3 regions of the Lentzea xerophila genome follow, and region 3 is predicted to be linked to each of the others. Evidence: riboswitches for the same ligand, from Rfam matches in the RefSeq annotation. Region 3 holds a riboswitch; each other region holds the start of a gene.
The links. A riboswitch is a leader RNA that binds a small molecule or an ion and turns the genes downstream of it on or off. The one in region 3 is predicted to bind cobalamin.
Positions count from the first base shown of each region.

Region 1: linked by a shared signal. The riboswitch ahead of ACRSBM_RS23755 (ribonucleoside-diphosphate reductase subunit alpha) and the one ahead of ACRSBM_RS11520 (CbtB domain-containing protein) in region 3 are both predicted to bind cobalamin.
Region 2: linked by a shared signal. The riboswitch ahead of ACRSBM_RS04040 (FecCD family ABC transporter permease) and the one ahead of ACRSBM_RS11520 (CbtB domain-containing protein) in region 3 are both predicted to bind cobalamin.

Region 1 covers NZ_CP194934.1:4,966,250-4,973,711, forward strand. Annotated here, with positions in the region: gene ACRSBM_RS23735 (DUF998 domain-containing protein) at 1-387, opposite strand, end outside; gene ACRSBM_RS23740 (SDR family NAD(P)-dependent oxidoreductase) at 468-1,208, opposite strand; gene ACRSBM_RS23745 (LysR family transcriptional regulator ArgP) at 1,237-2,094, opposite strand; gene ACRSBM_RS23750 (LysE/ArgO family amino acid transporter) at 2,194-2,742, shown strand; cobalamin riboswitch at 2,940-3,164, shown strand; gene ACRSBM_RS23755 (ribonucleoside-diphosphate reductase subunit alpha) at 3,293-5,644, shown strand; gene ACRSBM_RS23760 (ribonucleotide-diphosphate reductase subunit beta) at 5,698-6,684, shown strand; gene idi (isopentenyl-diphosphate Delta-isomerase) at 6,670-7,257, opposite strand; gene ACRSBM_RS23770 (MbtH family protein) at 7,370-7,462, shown strand, end outside.
Region 2 covers NZ_CP194934.1:810,537-817,998, forward strand. Annotated here, with positions in the region: gene ACRSBM_RS04025 (S8 family serine peptidase) at 126-3,398, shown strand; gene ACRSBM_RS04030 (3-isopropylmalate dehydrogenase) at 3,696-4,733, shown strand; gene ACRSBM_RS04035 (YciI family protein) at 4,802-5,221, opposite strand; cobalamin riboswitch at 5,316-5,443, shown strand; gene ACRSBM_RS04040 (FecCD family ABC transporter permease) at 5,480-6,502, shown strand; gene ACRSBM_RS04045 (ABC transporter ATP-binding protein) at 6,502-7,242, shown strand; gene ACRSBM_RS04050 (ABC transporter substrate-binding protein) at 7,239-7,462, shown strand, end outside.
Region 3 covers NZ_CP194934.1:2,329,937-2,337,398, forward strand. Annotated here, with positions in the region: gene ACRSBM_RS11505 (HAD family hydrolase) at 1-173, shown strand, start outside; gene ACRSBM_RS11510 (hypothetical protein) at 170-415, opposite strand; gene ACRSBM_RS11515 (CbtA family protein) at 473-1,216, opposite strand; gene ACRSBM_RS11520 (CbtB domain-containing protein) at 1,238-1,426, opposite strand; cobalamin riboswitch at 1,460-1,634, opposite strand; gene ACRSBM_RS11525 ((2Fe-2S)-binding protein) at 1,683-2,333, opposite strand; gene ACRSBM_RS11530 (helix-turn-helix domain-containing protein) at 2,417-2,572, shown strand; gene ACRSBM_RS11535 (zinc ribbon domain-containing protein) at 2,503-2,781, shown strand; gene ACRSBM_RS11540 (phosphoribosyl-ATP diphosphatase) at 2,939-3,202, shown strand; gene hisG (ATP phosphoribosyltransferase) at 3,218-4,078, shown strand; gene ACRSBM_RS11550 (antibiotic biosynthesis monooxygenase family protein) at 4,075-4,386, shown strand; gene ACRSBM_RS11555 (phosphoribosyltransferase) at 4,347-4,961, opposite strand; gene ACRSBM_RS11560 (CHAT domain-containing protein) at 5,142-7,202, shown strand; gene ACRSBM_RS11565 (ATP-binding protein) at 7,199-7,462, shown strand, end outside.

The DNA.
Region 1 (7,462 bases), 2.6 Mb from region 3:
CGCGATGATGGCGATCGGCAGGCTGACGAACGCGAGCATGCTGCCGAACCGGTGAATGCTGCCGCTGATCTCGTTGGTGCCCATCGCCCAGTTCGTCTTCGGGAACACCACCACCAGGAACAGGCCGGCCGACCACAGGACCAACGCGAGCGAACCGGCCGACCGCCACTTCGTCAGCCCCTTGTGGACGAGTGCGGTGAGGATCGCGAGCGAGCCGACGGCGAGCAGCACCACCGCGATGTCGAAGACGGGACGGTAGTCGCCCAGCGCGTACTCGCTGATCGTGCGGCGCAACGAGCCGACGGTCAGGTCGAGCATCCCGACCATGGCCACCGTCGCGGCGACGGCGAGTGAACCGCCGGTGGCGGCTAGACGAGGTATCAGCACACAACGGACAACGCCGGGGTGAAGGTTCCGGGTTCCTGGGTTCAGCAACCCGACAGGTTTCTCCCAGCTTGCCGACAGCTTCAGCTCACGACGCTGCCGCAGGTGATGTTGACCTGCGCTCCCGTGATCGTGCGACCCCAGTCCGAGGCCGCGAACACCGCCGCCCGCCCGACGTCCTGCAACGTCGCCGCCCGTCCGAGCAGCGTGTCACCGACGATGCCGGGTTCGACCTGGTCGCGGAACTCCTCCGGGATGGACTCGGGAATGCCACCGGTCTGCAGTGTCACCGCCCTGACGCCGTGCGGTCCCAGCTCGGCCGCGAGCTGGCGGCGCATCGCCTCGACCGCGTCGAACGCCGTGACCAGGCCGCCGAGGTGCCAGCGGCGGTGCACCGAGCCGTCGCCCGTGCCGCCGAAGAAGAGGATGACCCCGCTCTTCTGCCTGATCATGTGCCGGGCGGCGGCGCGGGCGGTGAGGAACTTCGAGCGGACGTTCGTGACGACCGGGCTGAGGTAGTCGTCGACGCTCATCTCGTGCAGCGGCGTGCCCTGGACGTCGTTGTCGGAGATGACGTTGACCGAGATGTCGATGCGGTCGAGCGTGGCCGCGTGCCGTTCGACGCTCTGCTCGTCGAGCGCGTCGACCACCGCGTACCGGGCTCCCAGCGCTTCGGCCTTCACCTTCAGCGCGGCCTCGGAGCGGGCGGCGAGGTGCACTTCGGCACCCGCCGCGACGAACGCCTCCGCGATGGCGCCGCCGATCGTGCCCGCGCCGTAGATGACCGCGGTCTTCTCGTTGAGGTTCATCGGTTCGCCGGTCATGGCCCCGAGGCTACTGTCGGGGAGGCGCTCAGCGCAGCGCGACGACAGCCTCGGCGGCCACCGCGTCCGCCACCGCGTTCAGCGCCGGTGAGTCGAGTTTCCACTGCTGCCAGTACAGCGGCACGGAGATGGTGCGGCCGGGCGCGAGGTCCACGAGGCCTTCCTGCACCTGCTGCGGCGGCACCATTCCCCAGCCGAGGCCCGCGACGATCGCCCGCACGTACACCTCCGACGACGGGACGTAGTGGCGGTGTTCCGCGGCACCGCGACCGCGGGTCAGGGTGCGGACGAACCGGTCCTGCAGGTCGTCGTTGCGGTCGAACACCACGACCGGCGCGTCCGGCAGCCACGACTTCAGCGGGCCGTCCACGAATCGGTCCATGAAGGACTGTGAAGCCATTGCGGCGTAACGGATATCGCCGAGCCGCCGCACCGAGCAGCCCGCCACGGGTTCGCGCGAGGACGTCACCGCCGCCATCACGAGACCCTGCCGCAGCAACGCCGTCGTGTGGTCCTGGTCCTCGCGGTGCAGGTCGAACGAGATCTTGAGCTCCAGCGAGACCCGTTGCAGGGCGGGCAGGAACCAGGTGGCGAGCGAGTCGGCGTTGACGGCGATCGGCACCCGCACCACCGCGTCCTCCCCGAGCGCCGCGTCCAGGTCCTGGTCGAGGGCCAGCAGTTGCCGACCGTAGCGGACGAGCACCTCTCCCGACGGCGTCAGCCGCACCGGACGCGCCCGGACCAGCAGCACGCGGCCCGTCCGTTGCTCCAAGGCCTTGATGCGTTGCGAGACAGCGGAAGGCGTGACGTGCAGCACTGTCGCCGCGGCATCGAACGTGCCCGCGTCGACGACCGCGAGCAACGTCCGCACCAGATCCAGATCCATCACGAGTGCTAATGGTACGTAAGAATCTGTAGCTGGTCTCATCAAAAGGGGGTCAATACCGTTGACGACGTGACTGACCTGCTGCTCGGCTTCGGCACCATGTTGACTTTGATCGTCGCGATCGGCGCGCAGAACGCTTTCGTGCTGCGCCAGGGACTTCGGCGACACGCGGTGGCGAAGGTCGTCGCCGTGTGCGCCATCTCGGACGCGATCCTCGTCGCGGTGGGCGTCGCCGGGTTCGGGGCGATCGTGCGGGCCTTCCCGCAGGCGATCACCGTCGCCGCCGTCGTGGGCGGGCTTTTCCTGCTGGGCTACGGGTTCCTGGCGGCGCGCCGGGCGTTCACCTCTTCGACACTGCAGGCGGGCTCGGAGATCACCAGCCGGCCCGTGCTGACCGCGCTCGCGCTCACGTGGCTCAACCCGCACGTCTACCTCGACACGCTGCTGCTGCTCGGCTCGATCGCGGCCGGCCGGTGGCTGTTCGGCGTCGGCGCGGTGACGGCGAGCGTGCTGTGGTTCGTCGCGCTCGGGTTCGGTGCCCGGCTGCTCAGCCCGCTGTTCGCGAAGCCCCGCGCGTGGCGGGTGCTCGACGGCCTGATCGCCGCCGTGATGATCACCCTCGGGGCGACCCTGATCGCCGGATGGTGATCATCACCAGCACCGCCGCGACGGCCAGGACACCGCTCGTCACGGGCGCCGCCGTCCCGGTGAAAAGGGACGCCGCAGCGAGGCCCGCGCTGACCAGAGCACCGATGACGACCCGAGGCCGAAGATCATCCACGTTCTCGACCCTAACCCACGACACGCGCATGTTGGGTGGTGATCCAGACCCCACCACCACATGTAGTATCTGCCGCGCCAGTGGTTCACCGACCCGACTCAACCGGGCCGGTGAGGCAAGAGGGAACCCGGTGGGAATCCGGGACTGCCCCGCAGCGGTGAGTGGGAACGAAAGCCGTCAACGAAGCACTGGGTCGCGAGACCTGGGAAGCGACGGCCGGTAGGCGCGAACCAGGAGGTTCGGCACGGCGCCCACGAGTCCGAAGACCTGCCATTGGTGTGCGCGCAAGCCTGCGCGCACGACACGGTGCCCCGAGGGAGGGCGGCTGTGTGCACCAGTGGTGTCGACCGCTGGCGCGCGCACGCGTTTCCTCGGGCAGATCTCGGAGGAGAGAGCGTGCCCGACCGCCCAACGTCCATGGATCGCCTGTCCGGGGTCGTCAACGAAGCTTGCGCCGACCTGCCCAACGCGTCGGCCGAGGCGGTTCTGGCCGAGACCAAGCGCAACCTCTACGACGGCATCACCGGCGCCGAGCTCGCGCTCGCGCCGATCATGGCCGCGCGCACGATGGTCGAGCAGGACCCGGACTACTCCTACGTCAGCGCCCGGTTGCTGCTGGACAAGCTGCGCACCGAGGCATGCGGAGTCCCGCTGTCGCACGCCGAGATGACCGAGCGCTACCCGTCGTACTTCGCCTCGTTCGTCCGCCACGGCATCGAGGCAGGCCAGCTCGACCCGCGCCTCGCGGACTTCGACCTGGTCCGGCTCGGTGCGGCGCTGGACGCCTCACGTGACCTGGACTTCCAGTTCCTGGGCATGCAGATCCTGTACGACCGCTACTTCCTGCACCTCGACGGCCGTCGCTACGAGCTGCCGCAGGCGTTCTTCATGCGTGTCGCCATGGGTCTCGCCCTGGAGGAGGACGACCGCGACGCCCGCGCGATCGAGTTCTACGAGCTGCTCTCGTCGTTCGACTTCATGTGCTCGACACCGACGCTGTTCAACTCGGGCACCACTCGCCCGCAGCTGTCGTCCTGCTTCCTCACCACCGTGGACGACGACCTCGCCGGCATCTTCCACGGCATCAGCAACAACGCGCTGCTCAGCAAGTTCGCGGGCGGTCTCGGCAACGACTGGACGCCGGTGCGCGGGATCGGCGCGCACATCAAGGGCACCAACGGCAAGTCGCAGGGCGTGGTGCCGTTCCTGAAGGTCGCCAACGATACCGCGGTCGCGGTCAACCAGGGCGGACGCCGCAAGGGCGCTGTCTGCGCCTACCTGGAGACCTGGCACATCGACGTCGAGGAGTTCCTCGACCTGCGCAAGAACACCGGCGACGAACGCCGCCGCACCCACGACATGAACACCGCGAACTGGGTGCCCGACGAGTTCCTGCGCCGGGTCCGCGCGAACGGCCAGTGGACGCTGTTCTCGCCCGACGAGGTGCCGGACCTGCACGACGCGTTCGGCAGCCGGTTCGCCGAGAAGTACCGCGCCTACGAGGAGATGGCCGACAACGGCGAGATCAAGGTCTTCCGCCGGCTGCGGGCCGTCGACCTGTGGCGGCGCATGCTGACCATGCTGTTCGAGACCGGCCACCCGTGGATCACGTTCAAGGACCCGTGCAACCTGCGTTCGCCGCAACAGCACAGCGGTGTCGTGCACTCGTCGAACCTGTGCACCGAGATCACGCTGAACACCACAGTGGACGAAGTCGCGGTCTGCAACCTGGGCAGCGTCAACCTAGCGCGGCACGTCAGCGAGAACGGCATCGACCACGCGCGGCTGGAGAAGACCGTGCGCACGGCGGTGCGCATGCTCGACAACGTGATCGACGTGAACTACTACACGATCCCGGAGGCCAGGAACTCGAACCTGCGGCACCGGCCGGTCGGGCTGGGCCTGATGGGCTTCCAGGACGCGCTGTTCGCGCTCGGTACCCCGATGGCGAGTAAGGAGGCCGTCGAGTTCGCCGACCGCAGCATGGAGGAGATCAGCTACTACGCGATCTCCGCGAGTGCCGAGCTGGCACGGGAACGCGGCGCCTACCCGTCGTTCGAGGGTTCGCTGTGGTCGCGGGGCATCCTGCCGATCGACTCGATCGAGATCCTGGCCCGCAGCCGCGGCGAGGATGATCTGGAGGTCGACCGCGAGTCCACGATGGACTGGCAGGAGGTCCGCGAGAAGGTCAAGCACGGTATGCGGAACTCGAACGTCATGGCCATCGCACCGACCGCGACCATCGCGAACATCACCGGCGTCAACCAGTCGATCGAGCCGCTCTACCGCAACCTGTACGTGAAGTCGAACATGTCCGGCGACTTCACCGTCATCAACCCCGACCTGGTGCGGGCGCTCAAGCAGCGCGGGTTGTGGGACGAGCGGATGATCTCGGATCTCAAGCTGCACGACGGCAGCCTCGGCGCGATCGACCGGGTGCCGCCGTACCTGAAGGCGTTGTACGCCACGGCGTTCGAGGTCGACAGCTCGTGGCTGGTCGAGGCCGGTTCACGCCGGCAGAAGTGGATCGACCAGGCGCAGTCGCTGAACCTGTACCTCTCCCAGCCGAGCGGCCGCAAGCTCGACGAGCTCTACCAGCTGGCGTGGCTGCGCGGGCTGAAGACCACGTACTACCTGCGCACGCAGAGCGCTACGCACGTGGAGAAGTCCACGCTGCGCGGCACCGACGGCAGGCTCAACGCCGTCTCCCCCGTGGCAGCCGACCCGAGCTGCTCCGTCACCGACCCGGACTGCGAGGCCTGCCAGTGACCGAGAACATCATCGACGCCGGGGCCGGACGCGTCAGCGTCGACGACAAGGCGATGATCAACTGCCGCGCCGACGTCAACCAGCTGCTGCCGCTCAAGTACCACTGGGCGTGGGAGAAGTACCTGGCGGGCTGCAACAACCACTGGATGCCGACCGAGGTCTCGATGCAGGCCGACATCGGCCTATGGAAGTCCGAGAACGGGCTGACCGACGACGAACGCCGCATGATCAAGCGGAACCTCGGCTTCTTCGCCACCAGCGAGTCGTTGGTGGCCAACAACATCGTGCTCGCGGTGTACCGGCACCTGACCAACCCCGAGTGCCGCCAGTACCTGCTGCGCCAGGCCTTCGAGGAGGCCGTGCACACCCACACGTTCCAGTACATCTGCACCTCACTCGGCCTCGACGACGGCGAGCTGTTCAACATGTACCGGGAGATCCCGTCCATCACGGACAAGGCCGCGTGGGCGCTGCAGTTCACCCAGCACCTCGAGGACCCGGAGTTCCGGACCGGCACGCCCGAGATGGACCAGGCGTTCCTCAAGGACCTCGTCGCCTTCTACGTGGTCTTCGAGGGCATGTGGTTCTACACCGGGTTCGCGCAGATCCTGTCGCTCGGCCGGCGCAACAAGATGGTCGGCGTCGCCGAGCAGTACCAGTACATCCTGCGCGACGAGTCGATCCACCTGAACTTCGGCATCGACGCGATCAACCAGATCAAGATCGAGAACCCGCACCTGTGGAGCGACGTGTTCCAGAAGGAGGTGCGGACCATGCTCGCCGAGGGCTGCGAACTGGAGATCGCCTACGGCCGCGACACCATGCCGAACGGGATCCTGGGCCTCAACGCCGAGCTGTGCGAGCAGTACATGCGGTTCATCACGAACCGCCGCTGCGCTCAGCTCGGCCTGGAACCGGTGTGGGCGACGACCGAGAACCCGTTCCCGTGGATGTCGGAGATGATGGATCTCAAGAAGGAGAAGAACTTCTTCGAGACCCGCGTCATCGAGTACCAGAACGGTGGCTCACTGGAGTGGTGACCCGAGCTTGACGGCCTGGGGCAGCCCGGCCCGGTCCGCGACCGGCCACGCCAGCGGATCGGGCCCCAGCTTCACCAGTTCGGCGACCTGGAGCCTCGACCACGGCGAGATCTCACGCGTGCCGTCGAGGACGTCGGCGGCGAACTGGGTCCACGCCACCCGTTCGGTGGAGTCGACCTCCTCCGGGTTCGGCACCGGCTCGTCGTCGCAGACCACCCGGAACACCGGGCACATCTCGTTCTCGACGACACCGTCCATCTCGGCGCGGTAGCGGAAGGCCGGGAGCAGCAGCTCGGGCTCGGAACACGTCAGGCCGAGCTCGTCACGCAGGCGCCGGAGCACGGCCCGCGCCATGTCCTCCTGCGGCAACGGGTGGCCGCAGCAGGTGTTCGTCCACAGACCGGGGAAAGTCTTCTTGTGCAACGCGCGGCGGGTGAGCACGGTGTTGCCCGCCGAGTCGAACACGTAGCTGGAAAACGCGAGGTGCAGCGGGGTGTCCGCGTGGTGCACCGCGGCCTTGTCCTCGACGCCGATGGCCGAACCGTCCTCGGCCAGGAGGACCACCTGTTCCACAGTCACGCCCCCACGTAACCACACGCGGACCAAGATCGGGAACTGGGGCGTCCGGGGTGAGCTCGAGCGCGGAGCTAGCCGGACCATAGGTGTCCCAGGTCACTCTGGGGGCATGACTTCCCCGTTCGCTCAGGCTCACACCATGTTCCTGGTGCTGGTCAGCCCGACGGGCCAGTACTCGATCTGGCCCGCGGTGCTGCAGGTG
Region 2 (7,462 bases), 1.5 Mb from region 3:
GACACGATCAGCGATTAGCGTCCCCACGAGGTTGACCCGGTGCCGTAGAGGGCGCGGCGCTGTTCTTTCGGGTCGAAGTCACACACCTCGGTTGGGGCAACGTTGTGAAGAGACGATCGAGTCTGGTGGTGTTCTCTGCCATCACCACACTGCTGATCGCACCCGCCACGGCACAGGCGCAGGGCGAACCGCTCGCGCAGCCGGTCAAGGGTGCGCACGGGTTGGACGCGAAAGCGTTGCACCTCAAGGTTTCCCCCAGGCTGAACTCCAGCGGCACGGTCACCGCGTTCGTCGCGCTCGACCGCAAGCCGGCCGTCGACGCGTTCGACGAGAAGCGCAGCCAGGGCAAAGAGGTCGCGAAGCAGGCCGCCAAGCAGGCGCGCAACGACGTGTCCGCCACCGCGGACCAGGTCGTCGGCCAGCTCAGGAGCGCCGACACCAGGACCAAGGAGCTGTACCGCACCTCCAACGGCGTCCCCGGCGTCGTCGTGAAGGCGGACGCGCAGAAGGTTCGTGAGCTCGCGCAGCGCCAGGACGTTCTCGCGGTCTACCCGGTCGTGCCGAAGAAGCGCCAGAACTCGAACGCCGTCCAGCTCACCAGGACGCTCAACGTCTGGCAGCAGTACGGCAAGCTCGGCGACGACATCCGGGTCGGCATCATCGACACCGGTGTCGACTACACGCACGCGAACTTCGGTGGCCCCGGCACGGTCGAGGCGTTCCGCGCCGTCGACCCGCGCGCCGCCGACCCGAACTTCCCGACCGCGAAGGTCGTCGGCGGGTACGACTTCGTGGGCGAGGAGTACGACGGCTCCAGCGAGGACCCGGCGCTCAACACGCCGAAGCCGGACCCGAACCCCCTCGACTGCAACGGCCACGGCTCGCACGTCGCCGGCACCACGGCCGGCTTCGGCGAGAACGCCGACGGCAGCACGTTCCAGGGCGACTACACGAAGCTCGACGCCGCGAAGCTCAACGAGATGAAGATCGGCCCCGGCACCGCGCCGAAGGCCCTGATCTACGCGCTCAAGGTCTTCGGCTGCGACGGCTCGACCAACGTCACCTCGCAGGCGCTCGACTGGTCGCTCGACCCCGACGGCGACGGCGACTTCTCCGACCACCTCGACGTGGTCAACCTGTCGCTCGGCTCCGACTACGGCGCCCCGGACGACCCCGACAGCCTCTTCGTCAAGAAGCTGTACCAGGTCGGCGTCCTGCCGGTCTTCTCGGCGGGCAACGGCGGCGACCTCTACGACATCGGCGGCTCGCCGGGCAACACGCCCGAGGCGCTGACCGTCGCGTCCGTGCGCGACTCCTACGTGCTGCGTGACGGCGCCGAGGTGGCGGGCCAGGGCCTGAAGCCCGGTCAGTACAGCCAGAACTTCACCGGCTACCTCGGCTACCGCAAGACCCTGCCGGTCGTGAAGCTGACGCAGGCGGGCAACCTCGACGGCTGTCAGGCGATCACCGACGCGGTCGCGGGCAAGTTCGTCTGGCTGGAGTGGGACGACAACGACGCCACGCGCCGCTGTGGTTCCGGCGTCCGGGCCAACAACGTGCAGGCGGCGGGCGGCCAGGGCGTGCTGCTGTCGTCCACGCTGAACAACTTCGCGGCGGGCATCGCGGGCAACGCGGCCATCCCGATGTTCCAGTTCACCGGTGATGCCACCGCCCAGGTGCGCCCGGCGCTGGACGCGGGCACGCTGACCGTCACCCTCGCGGGCGACCTGCGGACCTCGACGCCGACGTACGACCAGTCCATTTCGGACACCCCGAGCGCGTTCACCAGCCGTGGCACGCGTGGCCAGTCCATCAAGCCGGACGTCGCGGCCCCCGGTGACACGATCTCGTCGACCGCCGTCGGTTCCGGCAACGACCGCTCGGTGATCTCCGGTACGTCGATGGCGGCCCCGCACGTGGCCGGCATCGCCGCCCTGGTCCGCCAGACGCACCCGGACTGGACGCTGGAAGAGGTCAAGGCCTCGATCATGAACACCGCCGGTGCGGACGTGCAGGAGGACGGCAAGACCTTCGCGCCCAACCGGGTCGGCACCGGCCGCGTCGACGGCAAGTCCGCGATCGACAACCAGGTGCTCGCCTACGTCGAGGACGACAACGGCTACGTCAGCGCGAACTTCGGCGTCGTCGAGGTCTCGAAGCCGGTCTCGAAGACCAAGACGATCAAGATCGTCAACAAGTCGACGAAGGCCGTCGAGTACCAGCTGGGCTACACCGCCGCCACCACGATCCCCGGTGTGAGCTACGTGCTCTCGCAGGACAAGGTGAGGCTGAGCCCGCGCGGCGTCGCCCGCGTCAAGGTGACGCTGAAGATCGACGACCCGAAGGCGTTGCGCAAGACGGTCGACTCGACCGTTGCTCCGACGCACCTCGACGTGCCGCGCCAGTTCATCGCGGACGCCTCCGGTCGCGTGACCCTCACGCCGACCGCCGGTGCCACGGTGCCGCTGCGCCTGTCGGTCTACTCGGCGCCGAAGCCGGTCGCGGACATCACCACCGCGTCCGCGCTGAAGTTCCGGGGCAACGACAAGCAGGCCGTGCTGAACCTGACCGGCCGTGGCGTCGACCAGGGCACGGGCTCGCAGGCCTACCGCTCGCTGATCAGCGTCCTCGAGCTGCAGGCCCGGTCGCCGAAGCTGCGCGACTGCCGCCGCAACGTCACCGAGAACTGCGCGCTCAACGACACCGCCAAGGGCGGCGACCTGCGCTACGTCGGCGCGGCCTCCACGGCCCCGCTCGCCAAGGCCCAGGGCAGGCCCGAGGAGTCGTTGCTCGCGTTCGGTGTCGCGACGTGGGGCAACTGGTACAACCTCGGCGTCAACACGATCCCGTTCGTCGACATCGACACCAACGGCGACGGCACGGCGGACTTCGAGACGTACGCGAGCCGCCTCACCGACACCGACCTGCTGGTCGCGACCACGGTCGACCTCAGGACGGGTGACACGGTCGACATCCAGGGCGTCAACGGCCTGTTCGGCGACGTCGACGCGAACGTGTCCGACACCAACGTCGTGGTCCTGCCGGTGCTGTTGACGGCACTGGGCATCGACCCGGCGAAGGACACCTCGCGCATCACCTACACCGTCGGCACCGCGGGTTACTACCCGGCGCCGGGCAACGCGAACAAGCTGACCGACGTCATCGACCGCCGGCTGTCCTATGACCCGCTCAAGCCGGGCCTGTGGGCGCAGGGCGGCGGCGACGCGGCGCTGTCGTACCTCGCGAAGCCGGGCACGGCGCTCGTGGTCAACAAGGACGACGCGGCACTGAAGGCCGACAAGTCCGAGGGCCTGCTGGTCCTCAACCACCACAACGCCGACGGCGATCGCGCCACGGTCGTCACGGTCCGCTCTTCCGGCCGGGCCTCAGCCCACTAACCCACCCTCTCCTCCGACGTTTCCTGACGTCACGCGGGGGCCCCGCGTTACCCCAGAGGTAACGCGGGGCCCCCGCGTTCCTTTTTGTGAGCAGGGGGTGTCACCCCTTGACGGGACAGCGGTACTGCTGTCGAGTGACACTCGAAAGTCGGGAATGGGCCGTGTGGGTGTCCCGCAGTACGGGAGAGATAACCCCTAAGGGGTGTCCGGCATGCGGCGAGTGGCCGCGATGCCGGTAGCCTTTCGCAAAGGAAAGTAGTCCCACCAATTGGGGACTGACACCTGGGAGGTGTGTGGATGCGGCTCGCAGTGATCCCAGGAGACGGGATCGGGCCCGAGGTCATCGCTGAGGCCCTGAAGGTCCTCAACGAGGTCGTTCCGGCGGCCGAGATCACTCGTTACGACCTCGGCGCGGCGCGCTGGCACGCCACGGGAGAGTTGTTGCCCGAGTCGGTGCTCGGTGAGCTTCGCCAGCACGACGCGATTCTGCTCGGCGCGGTGGGCGACCCGTCGGTGCCGAGCGGAATTCTGGAGCGAGGGCTGCTGCTGCGGCTGCGCTTCGAACTCGACCACCACGTGAACCTCCGCCCGGCTCGTCTCTACCCCGGTGTCCGCAGCCCGCTCGCGGACCCGCCGGAGATCGACATGGTGGTGGTCCGCGAGGGCACCGAGGGCCCGTACGCGGGCAACGGCGGTCTGTTGCGCAAGGACACGCCGCACGAGATCGCCACCGAAGTCTCGCTGAACACCTCGTTCGGCGTCGAGCGCGTGGTCCGGGACGCCTTCGCGCGTGCGTCGGCCCGTCCGCGCCGGCACCTGACGCTGGTGCACAAGACGAACGTCCTCACGCACGCCGGCTCGTTGTGGTCGCGCGTCGTCGAGGAGGTCTCGTTGCAGCACCCGGACGTCACCGTGGCCTACCAGCACGTGGACGCGGCGACCATCCACCTGGTCACCGATCCGGGCCGCTACGACGTGATCGTGACGGACAACCTGTTCGGCGACATCCTGACCGACCTCGCCGCCGCCGTCACGGGCGGCATCGGCCTGGCCGCGTCGGGGAACATGGACGTGACCCGTCGCAACCCCTCGATGTTCGAGCCGGTGCACGGTTCGGCTCCGGACATCGCGGGCCAGGGCATCGCCGACCCGACGGCCGCCGTGCTGTCGGTCGCGTTGCTGCTCGACCACCTCGGTGAGCACGAGTCGGCGCGCCGGATCGAGGCCTCCGTGGCGTTCGACCTGGCGACCCGCGACCACCAGTCGCCGGGCGCGACCTACGCGATCGGTGACAGGCTCGCGGCTCTCGTGTCGTCGAACGTGCGCACGGGCTGAGTTTCTCTGCCAGACGTTTTGAAGCCCGGCCGGAAGATCCCGGCCGGGCTTCGGCGTTCCGGCGCCGATCAGAGCTGGCCGGTGGCCTCACGCCACGCGCGCTCCTTCTGGATCCACTCGTTGTCCTGCGGGAACTCGTCGATCGTCGGCACCCGGCGGATCTCGGTCTTGAAGCCGGGACCGGTCATCGGGGCACGCTTGGCCCACTCCACCGCCTCCTCGATCGAGGCGACGTTGATGATGTAGAAGCCGTTGAACAGCTCCTTGGTCTCGCCGTACGGCCCGTCCGTGACGACCGGGGGCTCGGAGGCGAAGTCGACGATGACGCCCTCGGACGGGTCCGCGAGGCCCTCGGCGGCCAGTAGCACGCCGGCGCGGATCATCTCCTCGTTGTACCGGCCGACCGTCTCCAGCATCTTGTCGAAGTCGAACTCGCCCATGTTCGCGAAGGCCTCGTCGGTGGCGCGCCAGATCATCATGAACTTCACGGTGTGTCTCCCTGTTCTCGTCCTGCTCGCTGACACCCACAGGTCGAACGGGCCGCACACCGGATCGACATCACACCCAGAAGATTTTCGGATTTTCTGTTTTCGCAGGTAGGGTCACCGAAGTCGTGCGTGGGGGAAGTCCGGTCGAAGTCCGGCGCTGACCCGCAACGGTAGGTCCCCGACCAGGGACGAGCCCGAACACCCGCTCACGGTGGACCGAGGAACCAACTCCTGCCGTGGACTGCGGGAAGGGCATCAGTGATCTTCAGGATCAGCGCGCTCGTCGGCGTGCTCGCCGTGAGCATCGTCGCGGGCGTCGCGCTCGGCCCCGTCTCCGTTCCGTTCGACGTCACCGTCGAACTGCTCTGGGAGGCGATCACCGGCGGCACGGTTCCCGCCGGCCTCGCCGGGCAGTACCACATCGTCTGGGACATCCGGCTGCCCCGAGTCCTGCTGGCCGCCGTCGTCGGCGCGGGGCTCAGCGCCGTCGGCGTGGCGATCCAGGCGATGGTCCGCAACGCACTGGCCGACCCGTACGTCCTCGGCATCTCGTCGGGCGCGAGCGTCGGCGCGACGGCCGTGGCGACGCTGGGCATCCTGTCCGAGCTCGGCGTCTTCGCGCTCTCGACCGGTGCCTTCCTGACCGGCCTCGGTGCCACCGCGCTGGTCTACATCACCGCGCGGACGAGCCGGGGGCTGACTCCGTTGCGGCTGGTGCTCACCGGGACGGCGCTGGCGTACGGGTTCTCGGCCGTGGCGATGCTGCTGGTGTTCCAGGCACCGCGCGGTGAGGCGGCGCGGGCGGCGATGTTCTGGTTGCTCGGCAGCCTCGGCGGGGCGAACTGGCAGTCGTTGCCCGTCGCCACCGTCGTGACCGCGGCCGGCATCGTCTACCTGACCACCAGGGCGCGTCAGCTCAACGCGATGGCGATGGGCGACGAGACCGCGACGACCCTCGGCGTGGCGGTCAACCGGTTCCGCACGCACCTGTTCATCGTCACCGCGGCCATGACCGGCGTGCTGGTGGCGGTCAGCGGCGCCGTCGGCTTCGTCGGGCTGATGCTGCCGCACCTCACACGCATGGTCGTGGGTGCCGACCACCGCAAGGTCCTCGCCCTGGCACCGCTCGCCGGCGCTTCGTTCCTCGTCTGGGTGGACGTGGCCGCGCGGATGCTCGCCGCACCGGAAGAGCTGCCGCTCGGCGTCATCACGGCCGCGCTCGGCGTGCCGTGCTTCATCTTCCTGATGCGTCGCAGGTCCTACGTCTTCGGAGGCCGCTGATGCGCGTCGAGCTCACCGGGGTCACCGTCCGGGACATCGTCTCCGGCATCACGCTGCACGCCTCGAACGAGGTGGTCGGCATCGTCGGCCCGAACGGCAGCGGCAAGTCGACGACGTTGCGCTGCGTCTACCGCGCTCTGAAACCGGACGCGGGCACCGTCCTGCTCGACGGCGAGAGCGTCCACAAGCGACACGACGTCGCCCGCGACCTCGCCGCGCTGACCCAGGAGTCGCAGGTCGAGTTCGACTTCACGGTAGCCGAGGTCGTGGAGATGGGCAGGCTGCCGCACGACCGGGACCCCGCGCGGGACGCGCGCGTGGTGTCCGACGCACTGGCCACAGTGGACGTCGCGCACCTCGCGTCCCGCAGCTTCCTCAGCCTCTCCGGCGGTGAACGCCAGCGCGTCCTGATCGCACGCGCGATCGCCCAGCAACCGCGCGTGCTCGTCCTGGACGAGCCGACCAACCACCTCGACATCCGCCACCAGCTCGACGTCCTGGCCCTGGCGCGCGGACTCGGCGTCACGATCATCACCGTCCTGCACGACCTGAACCTCGCCGCGTCCTACTGCGACCGTCTCTACGTCCTCGACGAGGGCCGCATCGTCGCGTCCGGCACGCCGGAGGAAGTCCTCGTGCCCGAGCTCATCGCCAAGGTCTTCCACGTCACCGCACACGTGGTCGCCCACCCCACCACGGGAGTCCCACAGCTCCTGTTCGACCAGGAGGACATCTCTTGAGAACCGTCGTCTGCGCCGCCCTGCTCCTGCTCTCCGGCTGCGGCGCCACGGTCGCGCAGGACGCCTCCGCGTCCGACCCGGTGACCGTCACGAACTGCGGTCAGCAGGTCACGTTCGACAAGGTGCCGTCCAAAGTGGTCACCAACGACACCGGCATCACCGAGCTGATGTTCGCGCTGGGCCTCAAGGACCGCATGGCCGGTTACGTCGTCGACGGCGA
Region 3 (7,462 bases):
ACCCGGCGCGGTGTGTGGCGGTCGAGGACTCGCCCACGGGCGTCGCGGCTGCTGTCGCCGCCGGGTGCACCGTGCTGGTGGTGCCCTGTGACGTCGAGGTGCCGGCGGGGGAGAGGCGGATCTTCCGCGACTCGCTCGTCGGAGTGGACCTGGACGTGCTGAAGACACTCTAAGTGGGCACGGACTGCCACATCAGCGCGCCGTCACGCACTTCGGTGGTCTTGCGGATGCGTTTCCGGTTCGAGTCCTCTGAGGACAGCGGCGTGTACTTCGGTGGAAAGAGGTCGACCGCCCCGGCCAAGCGCCATCGCCCAATGGCACCGGAACGCGCGGAAATCTGATCGAAGGTGCGCGATGCGTTGTCGCGCAACCAGTTCTGGACTCGTTCCCACGGTTGAAGGCCGTTCTCCATCATGAGTTCATGATGGAGCCGGACGTGACGACGGTGAGGGCCGCACACGCGGCCCCACCATCACGCCGCGGCGGCCCTTTCGGCAGCCGCCCCGCTCTTGCGCGTGGCCGGGTCGACCAGCAGGCCGAACACCACGCCGATGCCGACGTAGAGCGTGGCCAGCTGGGCGAGCGAGCTGAGGCGGAACTGCCACAGCACGGCGACCGGCATGTCCGCCGGGATCGTGTCCGGCGGCGCGGGGAACGCGAGCAGCACCACCGCGACGGCCGCGGCCACCGCTAGAAGCACCGCGGTCACCCGCACCGGCTGGGACTGGGCGCGTAGCCGCTCGGCGAGCCAACTGGCGGTCCACATGATCACCAGACCGGCCACCACCACACCGAGGTAGAGCGCGGTCCGGTAGTTCACCGTCTCCGGATCACCCACGGCGGGCGGGTTGGCCGGGTACTTCAGCCACGGCAGCAGCGCCACGGCACCGAACACCGCCGCACCGAACGCAAAGCTGCGGCTGAACGGCGTGCTGCCGGTGAACCAGCGCTTCGACAGCGCGTAGGCCGTGGCGAACACCAGGCCCACCGCGATGCCGACGATCACCACGCCGAGCATGCCGCCGACGATCTGCGCGCCGCGGCTGACCAGCTCCTCCTCGCCGCCGTGCGAGTGACCGGATTCCCTGGCCTCCTCGACCGCGAGCGCGGCGCGGATCGGGATCTCGGTCACCAGCAGCTGCACGAGCGCGGAGGCGACGCCGGCGATGGCACCGGCCGCGACCCCGCGCAGCGCGAGGGACTTGTACGTCGTCATGTGCTTGACCGAGAGGTCGGATCAGTGGCACGGGACGCCGAGCGCGTGGCGCCCGTCGTGGAAGAACTCGTGCAGCAGCTCCGAGCTCGCACCGAGCGCGAGACCGTTCTCCTGCAGGACCAGATAGGTGACGATGAGGCCGAGCAGTGAGACGGCGAAGGCCCATTTGGGCACGCGGACGGCGGACAGGCTTGCTGCGGGGCTCGTCATGACGGGCTCCTCCATACCTCGTGGAAGGTCAACTCTCCTTGCGGCGCCGCAGCCGGTCTCCTGACTCCCGGATCAACGCTGCCCCCGCGTCTTCCCAGCCCCTCGCGGGACCAGTGACGTGCTCGGCGGGGATCGCTTCCCGGTCACAGTGGCGAGGACCGCGCCGGATTCACACCGGCTTCCCGTCACTGCGGCGCGAGCACCGTAAGTTGAGCGGCCCGTTAAGCACAACCGGCCATAAGAGTTGTTGCGTCGCTCACTTCACGAGCGGACAGTCGCCACACTTCCCACCTGCGGCGACGCGGTAGTAAAGGCAACAGCTCCTGCGCCGGAACGTGACCTCGCCGGGGAAGGGGATGAATTCTCCCGCGTGTTCGAACGGCGGTGCGCTCATGAGCCGTTCGCCACGTTCTTCCGCTTCCTCCGCGGTGAGCATCCGTGCGCGCACAACCATTTTCAGCGCGCCGGCGATGTTCGACATCGCGTTGCCCCACAACAATCCGCGCGCCACCGGCGTGACGGCCTGAATCGCGTCCACCACGGGTTCGAGCGCCTCCGCGGCGTCCGGGCCCAGTCGCGGTGCGTCGATGCGGACGCTCAGGCCGTTCGTCATGTCGTGACGCCACCAGAGGTTCTCCGGCCGTACGTCGATCGGGAGGTTCGCGGCCGTGAGCGGGCTGAGCAGCCGCGCGGTGTAGCTGAGGAAGAACAGGCTCGCCGCCACGCGCGGTTCCTCCGCTTTGTACCGGATCGCGATGGCGTCGATCGTGGTTTTGAGGGCGGGGCCGTCGAGCAGCGCTGTTCCCGGCAGCCACGAGTCGTCCGGACGGCCCACGTCGAGCGCGAAGAACGGGTTGATGCCGCGCACCCGGCGCAGCGCTGCGAGTACCTCCGCGAACTCCGACACGAAGTTCACGCTACTGGGTGCGATCTTCCGCGCGAGCAGCGGCGATGTGATCAGGGCAGGCTTCTCTCCGTCAACTTGAAGTCATGAGGACGGCGTACCGTTGCCGGGCCTACCCCGATGCTGAACAGATCGCGGTGCTCAACCGCACGTTCGGCTGTGTGCGCTTGGTGTGGAACAAGACCCTTGCCGAGCGGACCCACCGCTACCGCACGGAGGGCAAGCCAACCTCGTCGAGTTGACGTTGTCGGTTCAACGCTGGACGTGTCCGGAATGCCGTGCCCGGCACGACCGGGACCTCAACGCGGCGAAGAACATCCTTGCGGCTGGTCGAGCCGTAGCCCAAGACGATTCGGGCGAGGCCTGTGGAGCTGATGTGAGACGGCGAGGGCTCGCCCTTCCGCAGTTGGCGTTGAAACAGGAATCCCGTGTCGCGAGGCACACCTCATAGGCGGTATCCGGGACGACCCGGATGGGACTCCTCACTCTTCTGGGCGAGGAGGAAGTCAAGCTACTGGGTGTCCATGCAGGACAGATCACGTCCACGGCCTGGGACGAAGGTGACCGCGGTGTGGACGGGGGTCCGGGAGATGGGAGAATGTCACGTCGTGAAGACCTTCGACTCCCTGTTCGCCGAACTGACCGAACGAGCCGCCACCAAGCCGGCGGGTTCCGGCACCGTCGCAGCGCTCGAGGCCGGCGTCCATGCGCAGGGCAAGAAGGTCCTGGAGGAGGCGGGCGAGGTCTGGATCGCCGCCGAGTACGAGTCGGACGAGAAGCTCTCCGAGGAGATCTCGCAGCTGCTCTACCGCCTCCAGGTGCTCATGCTGGGCCGCGGCCTGACCCTCGAAGACGTCTACAAGTACCTCTGAGCGGAAGACTCCCACATGCTGCGCGTAGCAGTCCCGAACAAGGGCGCGCTCGCCGAACGCGCCTCCGCCATGCTCACCGAGGCCGGTTACCGGCAGCGGCACGAGCCCCGCGACCTCACCGTGCTCGACCCGAACAACGAGGTCGAGTTCTTCTTCCTGCGCCCCAAGGACATCGCGATCTACGTGGCGTCCGGCGACCTCGACCTCGGCATCACCGGCCGCGACCTGGCCGCCGACTCGGGCGCCGACGACAACGGCTCCTCGGTCGAGGAGCTGCTGGCACTGGGCTTCGGCTCGTCGACCTTCCGCTACGCCGGGCCTCGCGGCACCGACTGGAAGGTCTCCGACCTGGAGGGCAAGCGCCTCGCCACCGCGTATCCGAAGCTGGTGGGCCGCGACCTCAAGGCCCGCGGCATCACCGCGCAGGTGATCCGCCTCGACGGCGCCGTCGAGATCTCGATCCAGCTGGGCGTGGCCGACCTGATCGCCGACGTCGTGGGCTCCGGCCGGACGTTGCGGCAGCACGACCTGGTGCCGTTCGGCGAGCCGATCTGCGAGTCGGAGGCGGTCCTGATCCACCGCAACGGCTCGGAGCTGACCGCCGCCAAGAAGCAGCTGACCGCGCGCCTGCAGGGCGTCGTGTTCGCGCAGCAGTACCTGATGCTCGACTACGACTGCCCGCGTTCGATCCTCGACCAGGCCATCGCGCTGACCCCGGGCCTCGAGTCACCGACGGTCGCGCCGCTGGCCAACCCCGAGTGGGCGGCCGTGCGGGCGATGGTGTCGCGCAAGGAGGCGAACAAGGTGATGGACGAGCTGGCCGCGATCGGCGCCAAGGCCGTGCTGGCCTCGGACATCAGGTTCTGCCGCCTGTGATCACGGAGCACGCCCTGCTCGACGTCCTGCCGGGATCCGAGCAGGACTTCGAGTGGGCGTTCGGCGAGGCGCGGGAGCTGATCTCCGCCTCGCCGGGCTTCCGCGGCCTCGAACTGCTGCGGTGCCTGGAGACGCCATCGCGCTACCTGCTGCTGGTGCGGTGGGAGTCGGTCGAGGCGCACACGGTCGGCTTCCGGCAGGGCCCGTCCTATGAGCGCTGGTCGTCGTTGCTGCACAGGTTCTACTCGCCGTTCCCCGTGGTGGAGCACTACTCCAGCGCGCTGAGCACCTCGTCGTCCGTGGTCTGATCGAACCGTTCGTACCAGCGGCTCACCGCGCCGAAGTGCTTCGGGACCAGGATGGCGACGATCGGCGTCGTGAAGGCGCGGAGTGACTCTCTGGCGGCCACCGGAACGGCGAGGGTGACGCTCTTCGGTCCGCGCTCGGTGATCCACTTCAGGGCCGCCCTGGCCGTGACGCCCGTGGCCAGGCCGTCGTCGACGAGGATCACGTCGCGGTCCCTGATGGCGAGCGGTTTGTCCCGGCGGTAGAGGGCTGTGCGCCTGGCGGCTTCGGCGCGTTCCCGGTCGCAGGTGTGGCCCAGCTGTTCTTCGGTCAGGTTCAGGGCCCTGAGCACTTTCGCGTCGTAGAACGGCTCGCTGTCCGCCGTGACGGCGCCGACGCCGTACTCGGGGTGGCCAGGGGCACCGATCTTGCGCGCCACCACGACGTCGAGCTCGGCGTCGAGGTGCGTGGCCACCTCTTTCGCCACCGGGACGCCGCCTCGGGGCAGGCCCAGGACCAGCGGGTCGTGCCACGGTTGGGTGGCGAGGCGCGCGGCGAGGGCGCGGCCCGCCTCCTGCCGGTTCGCGAACCTCTTCACAGTTCCATCGACGCTACGCCTTTTCCGGCTGCGTCAAAAAGGCCGAACTTCGCCCAAGCCACTACGGGAGGAATTCTACCCGTATCTGTACTCCATTCGAGCTATCTTCCTCGCCGTGCCGTCACGTACCCACCGTTGAGCCGGATAGCTCAAGCACACGGCAGTACGGGGTGGTTTCTCATGGCTGCGGACTTGGAACTGGGCCTCATCTGGGATCCGGACCAGCAGAACTTCGAGGTCAGCCTGCGGCTTGTCGCTCCAGGAGTCGACCAGATGGCGCCGCCCTTGCGCAGCGCCGTGAAGATCGATGTGGACGAACTCGCGGGATTGACGCACGACGAGTCGGCCTACGGTGCCCGGCTGAGCGAGATGTTGTTCGCGGAGCCCAAGGTCGAGGAGTTCCGCAGGAAGGCATTGTCGCTGGCGCGGGAAAACGAGGTACATCTGCGGCTGCACATCCACGGACCGGCCGAATACCACGGTCTGCGCTGGGAGTTGTTGCGCGCACCCGGTGAGGACGGCCTGCCTCTGGCCACGGCCGGCAATGTGTGGTTCTCGCGATTTCTCAGCAGTTTGGACTGGACGCCCATCCGCGTGCGCACCAGACCGGAGCGGCGGGCGCTGGTCGTCATCGGGGCGCCCTCCGACGCCGAGGAGTTCGGGCTCGCGGCGGTGGACGTGCGGGCAGAGACGGAGCGGGCGAGAGCCGCCCTGCAGGGCTACCAGGTCGACGTCCTCGGTGGTGGCGGCAGCGCGAGTCTGGTCCGGATGTTCGAGCAGTTCGAGAAGCACGAGTACGAGGTCCTCTACCTCGTCGCGCACGGCAAGCTGATCGACGACGAGCCACATCTGGTCCTGGAGAAGGCCGACGGGACTCGGGCACGGGTGGACGGTCTGCGCCTCGCGGAACGCATCCACGGCCTGGAACATCCGCCCACGCTGGCGATGCTGTTGTCGTGCCGGTCGGCCGACGCCGGAACCACGGTTCCGCTCGCGGGCATGGGGCCGCGCATCTCCGCCGCGGGCATCCCGGCCGTGATCGCGATGCAGGGTGACGTCACGATGGAGACCGCTGGCGTGTTCGCCAGCGCGTTCTTCAAATCCTTCCGGGACAGACCGATCGTCGACCGTGCCATGGCCAAGGCGAGGACGGCGGTGCGGGAGCGCCGGGACTGGTGGGCGCCCGTGCTGTTCTCCCGGCTGCGGTCGGGACGCGCGTACCTCGACGAGGCGTTCACCGCGCCGCCCAACGACATCTGGGAGGACTTCAGCGCCCTGATGGAGGCCGGGCAGGTCACGCCGGTGCTGGGGCCGGGCCTGACCGACGGGATTCTGGGCTCGCGCGCGGAGATCGCCCAGCGCTGGGTGAACCGGTGGCAGATGCCGATCGTGGCGCACGGCCGTGGCAACCTCGCCCAAGTGGCGCAGTACCTGCGTGTGCTGGGCAGAGCGCCGACGACCGTGCGGACCTATCTGCGCAAGTACCTGATGAGCGACATCATGGAACGAGTCGAGGTCGCCAGGGAGGGCGACCCGTTCCACGACCTTCCCGCGGAGGCGTTGCGCGGTGTCGACCCGCTGCCCGCTCTCATGGAGGTCGGGAAGCGGCGCTGGGCGGCGAACGAGAACGACCCCTACCGGATCGCGGCGGCACTGCCCGTGCCGGTCTTCTTCACCACGGGGTGGACGGACCTCCTGCAGGCCGCGATGCGGGCCCGCGGGAAGACGCCGCGGACGCTCGTCTTCCCCTGGTACCCGAGAGCGGGCTGGAAGGACGTCGAGGGTGCCGACGTCTTCGACTGGGAACCGCCCACCGAGGACAGTCCGTGGATCATGCAGTTGTTCGGCAGGCTGGACCAGCCCGACTCGCTCGTCCTGACCGAGGACGACTACTTCACGTGGCTGGGCCGGTGGATCGAGAACCGGCCGGTGCTGTCCGAGCACCTGTCGGAGTTCTCCAGCGCGCTGATCGAGAACTCGTTGCTCTTCGTCGGCTACCAGTTGCGGGACTGGGACTTCCAGGTCGTGTTCCGCGGCATCCAAAGTTTCGGCGGCGCCGACCTGCTGCTGCAGCGACAGCACATCGGGGTGCAGCTGATGCCCGAGGTGGACGTGATCGAACCCGAGGCCGCACGGCGCTACCTCAAGTCCTATCTGAAGAACAGCAACGTCGAGATCTTCTGGAACGACGCGGAGAGCTTCCTCGCGGAACTGCGTGAGCAGACGGGAGTGACGCCGTGATCCTGGCCAACCCGTACATCGGTCCGCGGGCGTTCAGGCCGGGGGAGGAGCTGCCGAACCGGGAACGCACCGCCGTCGCACTCGCCAACCACCTGATCGCCGAACGGATCGTGCTCATCCACGCCCCGTCGGGTGCCGGCAAGACGTCGCTCGTCCAGACGTCGCTCACCTACCTGTTGCAGAACCGCGGGTTCACCCCGACCAAGGCCCTGCGGGTGAACTTCACCCCACCGGCCGGCGTGACCGTCGGCAACAGGTAC